2 regions of the Glutamicibacter sp. AOP38-B1-38 genome follow, and region 2 is predicted to be linked to the other one. Evidence: riboswitches for the same ligand, from Rfam matches in the RefSeq annotation. Region 2 holds a riboswitch; the other holds the start of a gene.
What was found. A riboswitch is a leader RNA that binds a small molecule or an ion and turns the genes downstream of it on or off. The one in region 2 is predicted to bind S-adenosylmethionine.
Positions count from the first base shown of each region.

Region 1: it holds a riboswitch for S-adenosylmethionine, as region 2 does, so the genes downstream of both, ACT3TP_RS08780 (methionine ABC transporter ATP-binding protein) here and ACT3TP_RS12365 (hypothetical protein) in region 2, are expected to answer to the same signal.

Region 1 is NZ_JBQSWU010000012.1:52,253-60,071, reverse strand. Features, by position in the region: gene ACT3TP_RS08800 (acyl-CoA dehydrogenase) at 1-913, shown strand, start outside; gene ACT3TP_RS08795 (LLM class flavin-dependent oxidoreductase) at 980-2,383, shown strand; gene ggt (gamma-glutamyltransferase) at 2,465-4,288, opposite strand; gene ACT3TP_RS08785 (ASCH domain-containing protein) at 4,538-5,053, shown strand; SAM riboswitch class I at 5,330-5,419, shown strand; gene ACT3TP_RS08780 (methionine ABC transporter ATP-binding protein) at 5,566-6,600, shown strand; gene ACT3TP_RS08775 (methionine ABC transporter permease) at 6,597-7,292, shown strand; gene ACT3TP_RS08770 (MetQ/NlpA family ABC transporter substrate-binding protein) at 7,318-7,819, shown strand, end outside.
Region 2 is NZ_JBQSWU010000019.1:57,705-65,948, forward strand. Features, by position in the region: gene ACT3TP_RS12315 (ROK family protein) at 1-721, opposite strand, end outside; gene ACT3TP_RS12320 (hypothetical protein) at 718-978, opposite strand; gene ACT3TP_RS12325 (hypothetical protein) at 1,020-1,403, opposite strand; gene ACT3TP_RS12330 (LysR substrate-binding domain-containing protein) at 1,425-1,850, shown strand; gene ACT3TP_RS12335 (CGNR zinc finger domain-containing protein) at 1,917-2,465, opposite strand; gene ACT3TP_RS12340 (hypothetical protein) at 2,491-2,739, shown strand; gene ACT3TP_RS12345 (CHY zinc finger protein) at 3,157-3,480, shown strand; gene ACT3TP_RS12350 (mycothione reductase) at 3,477-4,877, opposite strand; gene ACT3TP_RS12355 (universal stress protein) at 4,936-5,427, opposite strand; gene ACT3TP_RS12360 (SGNH/GDSL hydrolase family protein) at 5,612-6,511, opposite strand; SAM riboswitch class IV at 6,803-6,918, shown strand; gene ACT3TP_RS12365 (hypothetical protein) at 6,931-7,452, shown strand; partial or broken gene ACT3TP_RS12370 (formyltransferase family protein) at 7,473-7,800, opposite strand; gene soxG (sarcosine oxidase subunit gamma family protein) at 7,995-8,244, opposite strand, start outside.

The DNA.
Region 1 (7,819 bases), on a different contig from region 2:
AGATGCGCAGCTCCGTAGCAAATGGGTTGCCCGAATCAGCTCCGGGCAGATCGTGGGCAACGCCTACACCGAGGAAGGCGGCAACGCCCTCGGGTTGCTCAACACCAAGGTCACCGAGGAGGGGTCGCGCTGGCTGGTCAATGGGCGGAAGTTCTATTGCACCGGCACCATCTTCGCCGACTGGACCACCGTAGCGGTGGCGCACCCGCAACTCCCAGGGCGCCAGATCGCGGTAGTTTCCACCCAGCACAGCGGCGTGAAAATCCTCGATGACTGGGATGGTTTCGGCCAACAGCTCACCGGTACCGGCAGCACCGAATTCCACGAAGTTCCGGTGGACACCTTCATGCCGGAGGATCCCACGGATCCGGAAGCCGCGATCTTCCAACTCGTGCTCATGGCGGTACAGGCCGGAATCGGACGGGCGGCACTGAACGACCTGCGCTCCTCCGTGCAGGCGCGTACCCGCAGTTTCAGCACCGGCACCGGAGTTCCGGTGCACCGCGAACCGCAGGTCTTGCAGCTCGTCGGGGAGGTTTCCGCCGAAATCTTCGCCGCGGAGTCCGTGGTCATGGGCGCGGTGCTGGAGGTCGAAGCGGCCATGGCCGACGCGAACCTGAACGCCGAGGAGCGCTTTGCCGTGTGCGAACTGGCGGCAAACCGTGCTCAGACGATCGTGCAGCCGCTGGTCATCGGAGCGACCAGCAAGCTCTTCGACGCGCTGGGTGCATCTTCCACTCGCAATAGCTGCAATATGGACCGCCACTGGCGCAACGCCCGAACCATCGCGACGCACAATCCGGCGATCTACAAGGCGCGCATCGTGGGGGACTACGAGATCAACGGCGTGCAGCCCCAACGGCTGTCCGTCACCGGCACGGTAACCGGAGCAAACCGGTTCGCCGGCAGCTAGGCAACACTCCTCGAACACAGATTTTTAGACTTACAAGATTTTTCTTCTATGGATAGGGGCACACCAATGAGCGAGAACAAGCGCGAAATCCTTTTTAACGCCTTCGATATGAACTGCGTGGTGCACCAGTCGCCGGGCCTCTGGCGCCACCCGGATGACAAGGCGTCGACCTACAACACCCTGGGCTACTGGACCCACCTGGCCAAGGTGCTGGAAAAGGGCAAATTCGACGGGCTGTTCCTCGCCGACGTGCTGGGCACCTACGACGTCTACAAGGGCGCCAACGAGACTCCGCTGCGCAGCGGAGCCCAGGCGCCGGTTAATGACCCGATGATGCTCGTCTCCGCGATGGCCGCGGTCACCGAGAACCTCGGCTTCGGCGTCACCGCCGGCACCGCCTATGAGCACCCTTATGCCTTCGCGCGCCGCCTGGCCACCCTGGACCACCTGACCAATGGCCGTGTCGGCTGGAATGTGGTCACCGGCTACCTGCCGTCGGCGGCCCGAAATATGGGCCAGGAAGACCAGATGGAGCACGACGAGCGCTACAACCACGCCGATGAGTACCTCGAAGTGGTCTACAAGCTGCTCGAAGGTTCGTGGGAAGAGGACGCGGTGCAGAACAACAAGGAATCCGGCGTCTACACCGACCATTCCAAAGTGCACCCGATCAATCACGAGGGCAAGTACTTCAAGGTTCCAGGCATCGCGATTACCGAGCCTTCCACCCAGCGTACCCCGGTGATTTACCAGGCCGGCGCGTCCAAGCGCGGCACCGAATTCGCCGCGTCGAACGCCGAAGCGATCTTCGTGAATTGCCCTACCCGTGACCTGCTCAAAGAAGCGGTCGCCAAGATCCGTGATGCTGCCGAGGCCGCAGGCCGTGGCCGCCACGACATCAAGATCTTCGCCATGCAGACCATCATCACCGCCGAAACTTCGGAACTTGCCCAGGCAAAGTTCGAGGACTACAGCTCCTACGTGGATATCGACGGCGCGCTGGCATTGCTTTCGGGTTGGACCGGCATCGACATGTCCGCTTACGGACCAGATGACGTGATTGGCGACGACGTGAAGTCCAACGCCATCCAGTCCTCGGTGGAAACCTTCAAGAAGGCCAGCGGTGATACCGGAAAGCCATGGACCATCCGGCAGCTGGCCGAATGGATCGGCGTGGGCGGATTCGGTCCGGTCTCCGTCGGTTCGGGTGCCGAGGTCGCCGAGAAGCTCATCGACTGGGTGGACTACACCGACGTGGATGGCTTCAACCTCGCCTATGCTGTCACTCCAGGTACCTTCGAGGACGTCGTCGAGTACGTGGTTCCCGAGCTTCAGGCACGCGGGGTCTACAAGACCGAATACACCGAGGGCTCGCTGCGCCACAAGTTGTTCGGCGCCGGCGACCGCGTGAAGGACACCCACCGCGCGGCCCAGTACAAGATCTCCAACCGATTGGCCACCAAGGCCTAAATCCTTGAAGATCAAGCGCTAGCAAAGCCAGCGAGTCCCCGCGAAATGTTGAATTCCGCGGGGACTCGCTGGCTTTAACGGCTATTTGGCCGGGTTCACCACCATGGCCGAACCGCCTCCGCGGCGGTTTGGTTCAGCCGCCGCGATCAAGGTCCCGTCTGCGGCGATTTCCACCGCCTCAACCGCACCGATCTCAGCCTGCGGGGTGAAGGAATCACCGGCGGCGGTGAGCTTGTGCCCGAAAGCCTCAAGCGCCGGCCCATAGGCCTCGATGAATTCGGGCTCCGCCGTCACCGCCGCGGTATTGCGCTGCGAGGCGCGCGGGGCCGCGATGGCTTCGCTCAGATCCATGCCCAGGTCAATGCGGTTCACCAGGGTCTGCAGCACCGTGGTGATGATGGTGGAGCCGCCGGGGGAGCCGATGGCGAGCATCGGTTCGCCATCGCGCAGCACGATCGTGGGCGCCATCGAGGAGCGCGGACGCTTGCCCGGCTCGATCCGGTTCGGGTCGGCGGGATCGTACACCGTGGAGAAATCGGTCAGCTCGTTGTTCAGCAGGAAGCCGCGCTCGGGCACCACGATGCCCGAGCCGCCGGTCTGCTCGATGGTCAGGGTGTAGGAGACGACGTTGCCCCAGCGGTCCACCACCGACAGGTGGGTGGTGGAGATGTTCTCGGTATCCTGCTCAACCACCGGCTCGCTGGTTGCCGCCGGGCACACTGCGTCATAGTCCTCGATGTCGCCCGGCGCCACCGGCTTCTCCGCGGCCTGTTCGGGGTTTACCGCGCACGCCCGGTCGACGCCGAAGAGCTTGTCGGTCAGCGTATCGGTGGGAACATCCACAAAGGCCGGGTCGCCGACAAATTTGCCACGGTCGGCGTAGGCCAGGGCCGTCGCCTCGAAGTAGTGGTGAAGCGCGGTGGGCCGCTCCATGCCGGCGAGGTCGAACTCGCCGAGAATATTCAGCGATTCACCGATGGTGGTTCCTCCGCTGGAGGATGGAGCCATGCCGTAAACATCGAGGCCGCGGTAGCTGACCTGGGTTGGCTGCTGCTCCACGACCTCGTAGTCCGCGAGATCGGCGGTGCTCACATAGCCAGCCGGAACCGGGAGTTCGGTGTCCGCGGACGTGGGCGGAGCCTGCACCGTCTGGGATATTTCTTCGGCCATTTCGCCCTGGTAGAACGCCGAGGGGCCCTGCTTCGCCAGCAACCGGTAGGTCTGGGCAAGATCCGGGTTCTTGAAGATGCTGCCAACGTGCGGCGCATCGCCATCAGGCAGGAATAGCTCGCTGGTGGAGCCGAAGGCTGCGAAGCGCTCCTTGTTATCCAGGGTCTGTTCGCGGAATGTTTCATCGACAACGAAGCCGCGTGAAGCTACCTGGGTCGCTGGGTGCAGAACTTTCTTCAGGCTTTGGGAACCCCAATTGTCCAGCGCGCGCTGCCAGGTGGCCAGGGTTCCGGGTACGCCGACCGCCACGCCGCTGGTCACCAGTTCGGGAGTGAAATTGTAGGGCTCGCCGGTTTCCGGATCGATGAAGGCATCTTGGGGCATTGCTGCCGGTGCGGTTTCCCGGCCGTCGATGGTGCTGATTTTTCCGGTTTTCGCGTCGTAGTACATGAAGTAGCCGCCGCCGCCGATGCCCGCACTATAAGGTTCGGTCACGCCTAGCGCGGCCGCCGTTGCGACCGCCGCATCAACCGCGTTGCCGCCTTTGCGCAGGATCTCGATTCCGGCGGCGGTCGCTTCCGGGTCTACGGAGGAGACTGCGCCGCCGCTGCCTTTGGCCGTAGGCGTTTTGTCGGTCGCCCTGGGATCGGCGCTGGCCGGAAGGGCGGTGAAAGTTCCCAGTCCCAGCGCCAGTGCCGCGGCGCTGGCGATAGCTCTCGTACTTGCTCGTGACATACTTTGATCTCCTGAAAAGGTGGGGATGAAGCAAGCGCCAATTTACGGGAGAAGCACCTGAGACTTAGGCTGTGACACGCGTCACCGCGCATGCTTGTCGCTCATTACGCTCAGGTGAAGACTTCACTAGCGTCGGATTCACCGCCGTCGCCTCAAGGGCTTCGGAGGGCATGCCGCCACCGCGGCAGCCAGCGATCCGGCCACCGAATACAGCAGCTTCGGTGGCCGGACTGCGTTTAGGCTAGGAGAATGAGCAATGAACCTACCTCCGAGCTGCCCCCGGTAGATCTCGCCGCCGCCGCGCAAATGTGGGCTGACTACCGAAACAGCTGTGCCACCGATCCGGGCGACTACGTGGTGGAATACTTCGGAGACAGCGCTGAGCTCGCCGAGGCACTGCTGCATCAGGTAACCCACGGGCAGAAACGTGCCACCTCAAGCCTTGAAAACGATTACCTTGCCGAGAACGAACCGCTTCCGCGGGTCGGTTCGCACTGGATCGCCTGCGACGGCTCCGGGACACCGAAAATTATCCTGCGTACCAGCGAGGTGACGCTGAAATCATTCGACCAGGTGGATGCAGATTTTGCCTTTGCCGAGGGCGAGGATGACCGTAGTCTGGCCAGCTGGCGCCGGGAACACGAAAAGTTCTGGAAACGGACGCAGCAGGCAGATTTCGCCAAGCAGTGGGAACCGGCAATGACCGGCGTGCCCGGTGAGCGGATCGTGTGCGAACGCTTCGAAGTGGTCTGGCCGCGCAGCTAGCTTCCAGGCACCTAATTCATCTCCACCTTTCGGTTCTGGAAGCTTGCTTTGCGTTCAGGCCCAGGGGCGTCCTCGCACCCGCCGAGTTCTCCTGAGTCAAGATGCGAATTCAGCGTCGTCACGTGGCGACATATGACGGGTGAGTCGCGCATTTATGGCCGGTTTTCCGCCGATCTGCGCACCGAGGTCGACTTCATGACGCGTATATAACGTCATGGTTGTTCACGAAGCGGGCACGGGCACAGACTGAAACTGTTCGATTCACCTATCGAATGGTAACCATCCAGAGCGACCGAGAGACCTGGCTCAACGACGTCGCAGCAACCACCCTCACGGGGCCGGTGCTACAGCCAGGACCGATGGAGCAGTCTGAAACACCGGCTTTGTTCCCGAGATTCAGAGCCTGGCGAAAGCCAGCGGCATCCTGAATCCGTGGATCGTCGCTGTTTGAGACTCTGCGCGGTGCCAGCACCAAGGAGAACAAATGCAAACGACGTTATCTGGACGATCACATGATTGAGATTCGCCAGCTGCATAAGCACTACGAAACGGCCCAGGGCCGTGTGGAGGTCCTCAAGGGGATCGACCTGGACGTTCAATCGGGGACAATCACCGCGGTGGTTGGGCCCTCAGGCGCCGGGAAGTCCACCTTGTCCCATTGCATCTCGCTGTTGGAAAAGCCCAGCAGCGGTCAGATCCTGGTAGAAGGCAAGGACTTGTCGGTGCTCTCTGGCAAAGAACTATGCGCCGAACGTCGTGCCATCGGCACGATCTTCCAGAACTCGGCCCTTTTGCGCCGCATGACGGTAGCCGAAAACGTTGCGTTGCCGCTGCGAAACCTGGGAGTAGTCCACCACGAGATGGAAAACCGGGTCGCTGAACTCCTGAATCGCGTAGGTCTGGCGGATTGGGCAAATTCGTACCCCGGAGAACTTTCCGGTGGCCAACGCCAACGCGTGGGCATTGCCCGAGCGCTGGCGCTGCGTCCGCGTCTGCTGCTCTCCGATGAAGCAACCTCGGGGCTCGACCCGGAATCCACCACGCAGGTGCTGGAACTGCTTGATTCCCTGCGCACCGACTTGGGCTTGGCGATTATCTTGATCACCCACGAGATGGATGTGGTGCGCCATATCGCCGACCGCGTCGCGCAACTCGATGGCGGTCGAATCGCCGAGTACGGCGAACTTCGAGGCCTGGTAGCGGATCCGGGATCGGTGACCGGTTCAAAGCTTCTGCCATTGCGCCCCGATCTGGTGCCCGCCGGCTACGACTTCACGCTGACCGTGGCCTACCAGGCGGCAAATGTGGACCCAGCCTGGATATCCCGGCTGGGAACCGAACATGGCGCGCGGGTCGCGCTGCTCGGTGGCTCCGTGGAAGCACACCACGAGGGAACGCTGGGCCGCGTTGAAATCGGTCTCGCGGGCATTGCCGCAGAACGAGCTATTGCCGTCTTGGCTGGATGGGGATTGCGCGCCACGCCACGATCCCAGCAGCTCCTCGCGAGTGTGGCCGACCGCGCGGAACGCATCGAGGTGGCGGTATGAGAATCCCAACCGAAAGCGCAGCGGTCGGTACCGACACCCCATGGAACGAACTGCCCGCCCTGATGCTTCCTGCCTATGGACAGACCTGGGCAATGGTCGGCATCGTGATGGTCTTGGTGATCATTTTTGGCGGCATCATGGGTTTGGCGCTGTTCAACACCGACCGGCAGGGTCTCTTTCCGCACGACAAGAGCCATGCGGCACTGAGCTGGTTCGTCAACATGGGACGCTCATTGCCGTTCCTGGTCTTGATGGCGGCGATTATTCCATTCACCAAATGGGTGACCGGAACCACCATCGGCATTTGGGCAGCAGTGGTGCCGATGACCATTGCGGGCATTCCCTTCTTCGCGCGGCTCGTGCAGAACGCGCTCAATGATCTGCCTAAGGAGAACCTGGCCGTCGGGCTGGTGACCGGTGGATCGCCGCTGCAAATCATCGGGGCAACCCAGATCCGTGAGGCGCTGCCCGCCCTGGCCTCCGCCGTCACGCTGAACACCATCTCGATGGTCGAGTATTCGGCCATCGCGGGAACCATCGGGGCCGGCGGCATCGGCTATCTGGCGGTCACCTACGGCTATCAGCGGTTCGACATGAATGTCATGCTTGCCACGATCCTTGCGCTCATTCTGACCGTGCAAGCAGTCCAATTCCTCGGCGATCGCATCGCCCGCGCGCTGGCCCGCCCCTAAGCGCCCTAGAACAAACGAGAAGAACATGACGACTTCACCCAAAGGCCATGACCATGGCTTCACTCTGCGTAAAAACACCGCGAAACTGCCTTGGACCATCGCGGCATGCGCGACCATTGTGGCGCTCGTCCTTGGCGCGTTGCTGGTTCAGCAAAAGTCCGCTCCAGCGCTCGCGTCCACCGAGCCCGGCAAAACGAATTTCAAGGTCCATTTTGAACCGGCAATGGCCGGGGAAGAGAAGATCCTGAAATTCGTGGCCGAGACCATCGCGCCGGATTATGGAATCGAGATAGAACCCATTGGGCTTCAGGATCCAATCCAGGCGAACCGCGCCGTGGCCGAAGGGCAGTTCGACGCGACCATCTTTGAACATGAGTGGTACATGCGGCAATCGGCAGAAGCCGCCGGCGTGGAATTGACGCCAACCGTTGAACTGTACCAATGGGGCTTCGGTCTGTATTCCACCCGCTACGAATCGGTCGAGGTTCTCCCCGAGGGGTCGACGCTGCTCCTGCCTAACGACGTCG
Region 2 (8,244 bases):
CGCCGCGGTGCACCTTGGAGTCGATGACCAACGCCGTGCCGATACCGGGCCCCACATAGAGCAGCACGAAGGACCCGGCAGCACGGCCCGCATCGAGTGCGATCTGTGCCTGCGCCATCCAGTTCACGTCATTGTCCAAGCTGGTCGGAGCCCCGGTCTGCTCGCGCACCAGCGGCGCCACAGAGGCCGAGGAACCGGCATAAACCGGGGTGGGCAGCGCCGTGCTCTGCTCTCCGGCGCGCTGCACCGGCGAACTTTGCGATACCCCCGCGGCCAGGGTCTGCCCCGCGCTGGCGGCAATTAATTCCTGGACCATGTCCGCCGCTAGTTGCTGCACCGCCGCGGCGCTGGCCTCGGTGGGCACCGTGAGGTGCGCGTCGGCCAGGGTGCGGCCGGACAGATCGGTGGTACGGCCCAGCAGCGTGCCTGCTTCCAGACTCAGGCCGAGCAGATGGCCGAAGTCCTGGTTGATTCCGTAGCTTTCCGGGGCACGTCCGCGCCGGACCGCGGCCTTCGGATCGTAGTCGGCAGCTACGGAGCTGACCAGGCCGTTTTCCTGGAGGCGCAAGATCCCCTGGGAGGCGGTGGGTTTGGAAAGGCCCAGAGAATCGGCGATATCGGTGCGCGTGGCGGGCTGGCGCAGGCACAGGTAATCGAAGATCTGCCGGTCGGTCAGCGTGGCCAAGGCCCGCGGACCGGAGGTCGGTGCGGGGATGCTCACCGGGAGTCCACCAGCCGCTCCGCGAGGCGTTCGAAGCGCCGGGTGCTCAAGCCGTGGGCGGACCGGTAGTCGCCGAGCGAACCGTGCTGCGCGATGCCCAGGTCCGGGGCCCGCTCCAGCCCGGCGACGCTGGTGCCAAGCATCAGATGGCGAAGCTCTTCGGACAGCATCGTGCGCATGGAGTCGAGCCAGGCGGCGGGAATCCCGCCGGCCTCACGCAGGTTCGGCAAGGCGGGCGGCTCATTCTTCACGGACATAATCGCTAAACTATCACGGCTGGCGCCGTTGTCTGGCGTGGTCAGTCGAAGGTGATCAACTGGCGGATGCTGCTCCCATCGGCGAGCTCGTCGAAGGCCAGATTGATTTCGCTCAGCGGGCGCTGGCCGGTAAGCAATTCCTCGACCGGCAGCAGCCCGTCGCGCCAGAGCTGTTCGTAGTAGGGGATGTCGCGGGCGGGGACGGCCGAGCCGAGGTAGGAGCCGATGAGGGTGAGCGCCTCGGTGGCACCTAGCTCCAGTGCGCGCCGGAGCTTCTCGCGGTTCATATCCACCGCGATCAGCCGGGCCGGGCGCTTCCAGCCTGCGGTATGGGCGATGGCTACCAGCAGCGCCGCCATGCCCACCCCGCCCAGGCCCAGCACCATCAGGGATTGGCCCTGCACCGGCCGGCCCGCGTTGCTCACCGCGCGGTTTCCCCGAAGCTGATGGACTATGAGCTGCGGCTCTACGCCACCGCCGAGTACCTGGAGCGGCGCGGCACCCCCACCACGCTGGAGGGCCTGCGCGAGCACTATCTGAACTACTACATCGACACCGCGCTGACCGCGGACAAGCTCGACGACGCAACCAGCCTATTTCCGCCGATGCGCCGCTCGGTGTCCTCCACCAGTATCGCGGTGCAATTCGCCGCGACAATGAACCACGCCGGACTAGGCCTGCTGCCGGTCTTCCTCTCCGAGCAGTACCCGACCCTGGCGCCGGTGCTGCACGATCAGTTCGCCTACACCTCGGAGTACTGGCTGGTGGGCCGCGAGGAGGCGCTGCGCAACAAGGCGGTGCATGCGACGGTGCGTGCGCTGAACGATGCCGCCGCAAATGGCAACTGGTTCATCCCGCCCTTCGACTGCTGAACTGGCGCACTACCCAGGCAAAGGGCAGCCCCGAACCCGTTGCCCCTCGATTGCAGCCAGTCCGCACTAGTCGCTGCCCGCCGCCGCTCGGGCACGATGCCTGCGCACAGCCGCCCGATTCGCGCAGCGCACCGAGCAATACTGCTGCCGTCCGTTGCGCGTCACATCGGCCACCACCGCCGTGCAGGGATCCCCCGGCGTCGCTCCCGCGGCACAGCGGTGCAGCCGGTGCATCCCACGGGTGGTGAGATGCAAGGCGGTTCCCACGCTGAAGACAGCCGAGAGCACGTGGGGCAAGGCGCGCGCGTCGTCATCCCGGTAGTGCAGATGCCACCCTTCATCATCGTGGTCGGTAAGCCGCGGATACGCAGAGGCGGTGGCCATGTGCTCATTGAGGATGCGTGCACGCTCTTGCGGGTCCGGTGCATCCACCACGGTCAGCCAGTCGTCGATGACACGGCGAACCGCAATGTAGTCCCCCGTTTCCTCGGGAAAGGGAACTGTCATTCCGAATTCCCGTGCGCGAGAGACGATTCCGGCACGGTCTTCCGGCCAGGACGAGGCGAGCGAGGCAGCTAGCAGAACCGCATATTCTCCGTAAGGGTTGAGATGCATAAGACCATTACATCATGGTAGTAGTATGCACATTAAACAGAACATCAAAACTCAGCAAAACACGTCGCTCGTCGGCACCCACGAGCACAGCTGGATCAGCGAGTCCAAGCACCCTACTTCGATCGGCTATGTCATCTACGTGCGTTGCAATGCCTGCGGAGTGCGGCGAGTGGACATCCAGAACCAAACGAACCTCGTACCAACACCGGTGAGCGCCGAGCTGCACCCCCTGCCAGGTCGGGCATCGAGCAATGTGAGTCAGAGGAGCAACTGACGGTTTCCCATCTGGACCGAACAACAGTCCCAGCACCCGCAGACCGGGCTGCCGTTCCGCTGCGACCGGACCGCCATCCACGAATCTGGTGCAAGACGATGAGTGAATAAATTTTCCATTCACCCCCACACGGCTAGCCCGCTCCACCAGCATGCCTGCCTAGCACCGCACCAACCAGGGCACTGACTAAAAATATTATTCATTCAGCCACCGAACCCCACCTGTGATGATCAATCACGAGTATGTCCTGGATCACCCTTGGAAGGTAGGTGTTGGCGCCCCATTGCGGGTTCCGCTTTCGCACATCGAGCGTGCATCAATGCACAATGGTTTCGGGTTCTGCCCGGCAACGCGCGTCCTCGCGGTAGCGTAGGAGCACCGCAGGCTCTCGGGCGCTGCACGAACCAAGGAGCACAAATGAGCGATACACCCACGGTCCGCGGGGTCGAGGTCGACCCGCAGACGCGCTGCGCCCACTATCATCAGGACGTCGATATCATCGCTATCAAGCACTTCTGCTGCGGACAGTACTATCCGTGCCACCTGTGCCACGCGGAAGTCGCCGGCCACCAGGTACGACTCTGGCCCGCGGAGCGCTTCGGCGAACCGGCGGTGCTCTGCGGAGTCTGCAAAGCGCAGCTGAGCGTCACGGACTATCTGGGCGCGAGCCATTGCCCTGCCTGCGATGCGCTCTTCAACCCCGGGTGCAAGCTGCACCTGGCACTGTATTTCGAGGTTTAGAGCAGCCCAGAGTCCGGGACATCCAAACCGAGCAGGGCGTTTTCCACGACCTCCATCAGCGCCGGGTGGATCCAGTACTGGCCGGTGGCCGCGGTGTGCGCATCGATGCCCAGGTTCATCGCCATAATCACCGGCTGGATGAGGTTCGAGGCCTCCGGCCCCATGGCGTGCGCGCCGACCAGCTGGCCGGTGCGCTTGTCGGCCAGCACCTTGAAAAGACCGGAGCGGTCCTCCATCGCCCAGCCATAGGCGGTGTCCCCGAACTTCTGCGTCTTCACGGTGAGGTGCTCCGCTCCGAGCTGCGCGCGCGCTTCTTCCTCGGTGAGCCCGATGGTGGCAAGTTCCGGGTGGGTGAACACCGCTGCCGGGACCGCACGATCGGAGTTCTTGCGCAGCTGCCCGGGGTGTTCCAAGTTGTGGGCGACGAGCCGCGCCTCGTAGTTCGCCACATGCTTCAGCTGCGTTTGTGAGCTGATGTCCCCCAACGCGTAGGTGCCGGTCACCGGCTGCCCGCCGCGCAGCACCCGCTGGTATTGATCCACCTGCAGCCGGCCGTCCTCGTGCAGATCCAGGCCGGCTTCCCGCGCGCCGATCAGATCCGTATTCGGGGTGCGGCCGATGGCCACCAGCACCGCGTCGGCTCGCAGCGTTTCGGACCCGAGCACCACGTCCAGCCCGGAATCGGCCGGGCGCAGCGCGCGGGCTTCGGTGTGATAGCGCACCTGCCAGTGGCCGGTCGCTTCTGCGTTGAAGGCCCCGCGGATTTCGGCATCCAGGTGGCGCATCAGCGCTCCGGAGCGGACCAGCTGGATGACCTCGGTGCCCAGCGCGGAGAAGATTGCGGCGAATTCGCAGGCGATGTAGCCGCCGCCGATGATCACCAGCCGTTCGGGAAGCTTCGCCAGCCGCATGATGGTGTCCGAGGTGTGCACCCCGTCCAGCTCGATGCCTTCCAGCTCGGGCATGGTGGGGCGGGAACCAGCGGCGATGACCAGCTGCTCGGCGGTGATTTCGGTGCCGTCTTCGGCCCGCAGGGTTTTGCCTTCGCGCAGCGTGACGAACTGGGAGATGAGCTCGACGTTCTCCAACCGCTTGCGGTAGTCTTCGCCGCCTGCGGAGATCGGGTCGATGCGCCCGAATATCCGGTCGCGGATGGCCAGCCAGTCGACCTTCTCCACGGCCATCTGCACCCCGAGCCGGGCCGCTTCCTCGGTCCCGCGGGCCAGATGGGCGGGGCGGACGAACATCTTCGTCGGGATGCAACCGACATTCAAGCAGGTGCCGCCGAAAGTTGAGCCTTCGGCGATAGCTACCTGCTTGTCATCCCAGTAGTCGGTAATCAGCGAATTGCCGGAACCGGAGCCAATGATTGCAAGATCTACGTTACGCCGAGTCATGGCTTCATCGTAGGCCAGCGGCCCAGCCAGAGAAACATTTTCGCCGCCGAGCGAAGTTTCATGACTTGGCGGGCTGCGCCTCAAAGAAGCCGGGAACCTGCGGGACAACGAGCACCGGGCGGGACTGCCGATGGGCCAGCGCAACGGCGATCGAACCATCCATCAGCTCTTCCATCCTGCTGCGCAGTCCCGGACGCCGGGTGCCGATGGCGATCAATTGCGCGTCAAGCTCTGCGGCGACCCGCATCAGAGCTTTGGCAGGATCTCCGGCGACCGTGCGCGCCGCCCAGCTGATCTTCGTCCCGGCGAAGGCCTTCGAAAGCTGTTCGGCGAGCGCCGGGGAGAAATCTTGCTGAAACTGTTCGTCCCCGTCGAAGGTGGTGTCTTCGACTATTTCTCCGGTGGGCAGGCGTTCGGTGACGAATCGGCCCGAGTCCGCGTAGAGGCACATGACCTTCGCGCCCGTGGCCTCGGCCAGCTCGATGACGGCTTCAAGGACCGCCGGTGCCTGCCCCAGTTCAACGCCAACCAACAAAATACGCTCAGTCATCAGGACTCCCACGGATCGTGCCGAGTGCGGATTTTCATCCGCCGCAACGGGTTTGCGTCGCTAATCCCAGTATGCCAGCGCGCCGCTGTCTTGTCCGCAAGTTTCACGGTCCGCAGCGAGCAAGACGTACGGCCAAGACGGTTTTCCGCCGGGTTCGCCGTCAGAGTTAGCCGGCCGGGTGCTTCTAGTGCGAATACCTATTCTGGCCTTCCTGGCTGTGCGCCAATTTTTTCAGGTTGATATGGCGTTTGACTGCCGGGTAGTAGCCCTCCTGGTATCCGGTGCTCGTCGGATGCAGGTTAAATGGATCGGCGGGGTTCGCCAGATTAAAGCTGATCCAGGAATCCGCGGCACCCAGTCCGTGGTTCTTAAATGCGCCGGTGACCGAAACGAACGACGCGTTCGAACCCTTGGTGGCCATCTTGATATTCCGGTTCAGCGCATCCCCCAGCTTGTTCAGCGCCCGGGCGTTCTTGGCCGTGATCAGCGGCTGGTCGCCATTGGAGGTGGTGAATAACTGCGGATAACCCACAACCAGGATTTTTGCGCGAGTTGCCGCATCGATGTGCTGCAGCGTGGCTCCGACCTCGGAGCGCAGAGCAGGCATGGAGGCGTAGCCGAGTTTGAGCATCTGCTGGCAGCTCGCGGCGGTGCCCTGGGCGCTGCAGGCTGAGACTGTTTGCCCCCACTGGAGATTATTTCCGCCCAGACTGAGCGTGACCAGATCCGCTTGCGCCAGTTGCGGGGCTACCGCGGCAGCGGTGGCCGTTATCTGCGCGGTGTCCAGCCCTGCGCAGGCGGCATCTGCGATCAGTTGCACGCCGCGTAGCGCGTCGATCATGGTGACGTGAGTTGACCCGGTGGTTTGCAGGCAATCCGGAAAAGGCCCGGGTTTAATGGTTCCCGAGCCGAAGCCCGCCGAGTAGGAGTCGCCGAGGTTGACGTAGTTGATGGTCCCCGTATCGCCGGATCGCGAGATTGGCACCAGCGCCGCGGCCGGTGCCATGCCGGCCAGCATCAGCGCCGCGCCCGCCAAGGCCGCGGTGATGAGAGCCAAAAATCTGGATTTCTTCTTGCCGTTCATTGGAACGTCCCCTGTTTCCACCCTGTGCGCTGTGCGTGGAACACAGCGCGAAATGCCCGTTCGGACGGGTCACCATGAAGGTCCGTGCCCTCAAGGGCAGGAATCCGCGGCCTTCATCCCCAAGATAAGAAGCCGCCACCGGGCCGAGCTCAAGACCGGATTGCGCGCACTGCATCTGCCATATCCTACGCCGAAGGCCCTCGCTGGTGAAGGCCTTCGGCGAGGGACATAGAACGCGCAAGATCCGCCCGGAGCTAAAGTGTCGGTTCGCTGTCCTAGGATGATTGGCAGGTTCACGAGTCGCAGCGTCAAGTACCTGGCTAGCTGCGCGGCAACCCTCCTCAGCGAGCGGGGTGCCCCAGGGGAAGAACCGGTCGGCGGTCAGTATCCGCGGACAAGTCGATGAAAGGGAAGTAAACATGTCTTACACCGAGCAGCTTGACGCCTATGGCCTGCCAATGACCGAGCCCGCGGCCAAGGGCTCGCGGCTTGCCTGGGAACGACGGTGGACCGGGGTGCTCTTGGATCACCCCTACAACCCGCCCGGGCTCTACGCCGGGAATTTCGCGCAGTTCATGGGCCACAATTTGGCCAGCCGCGGGTTGCTTCATGGCACCGGGACGCTGCGCGTGGATCATTGGCGCGACTACGCCGCACGGTGGGAAAAGGCCGGGGTGAGCCCAGAATTGTTCGCATTGATTCTTGCCTTGCTCCCGTCGGCCATTGAGGATGCGCTGCGGCAGGCGGTGGATCTGGAGGTCGAATACCGGCTTCATGACAGGCTGCGCTGTCTGAATGCGGACGGAGGCCAGTGGGGTATGAAGGGTCAAAATCTGGTTCCCGAGCAGTGGGCGGATTTCCCCTACCTGTTCCAGAAGCTCGGCCCGAAGCGGGCGTTGAGCCGTTTTATCACCACGCACTGCGGCCCGGAGCCGCACTAGAAAACCGCGGCGGGGAACGATCATGCGTGCTCGGCTTCCGGTGCCGGGCACCCATGTTGGCCATTGGCTTCGCGCTGCACCACCGTGCGGTTGCCCCAGAGGAACACGCGGCACTCGGCGGTATAGGTACGATCCACATCCTGGACCTGCTGGGCGATGATCGGGCCCTCGTAAGGCTCCGCGTTTACGCAATGCGCGGCGGCACCGACGGTATTGACCCCGCGGGTCCCACGCCTGGTGGTACGGCTTGGCGCCTTTGCAAGCGGGCCGGGATGAGTGGTGAGTGCTGATCGTGCGCCCCGAGAGCTTACTGGAGGGTTCCGCAGAGAGGATCTGCATCAGCTTTGCCTCGGCGGCCGGTTTGCTGTGTACTGCTTCAGTTCGCCGATGGTGAGCGCAGGGCCAGCGCATGCCGGATTTGCTCGCCCCTTGCGGGAGCCCTTCGGTGATTGAGCATTAAAACCAGACCGTGGGGCACCGGCGGGCCGGCCCGAAAATGGACCGGCCCGCCAGGCGTCTTCTTGTTCCCGATCGTGCTGCGGCTAGATCACCGGGTCCGAGCCGAACTCGGCCATCGCGTCGATCATCCAGTGCACCACATGTTCGGTGAACGAGGCGCGCGGCATGACATACCAGCTATTCTCCGCGGTGCGCCAGAGCAGGATCGGCACGTTGGCAACCGTGGTGGTGATCGCCTGGTTGACCGCGAAGGCCCGCGGATGCAGATCGGCCGGGCAGCTCTTGCGCAGCACCAGGCTGGCCGCCGCGCCGCGCAGCTCCAGCACCGCGCGG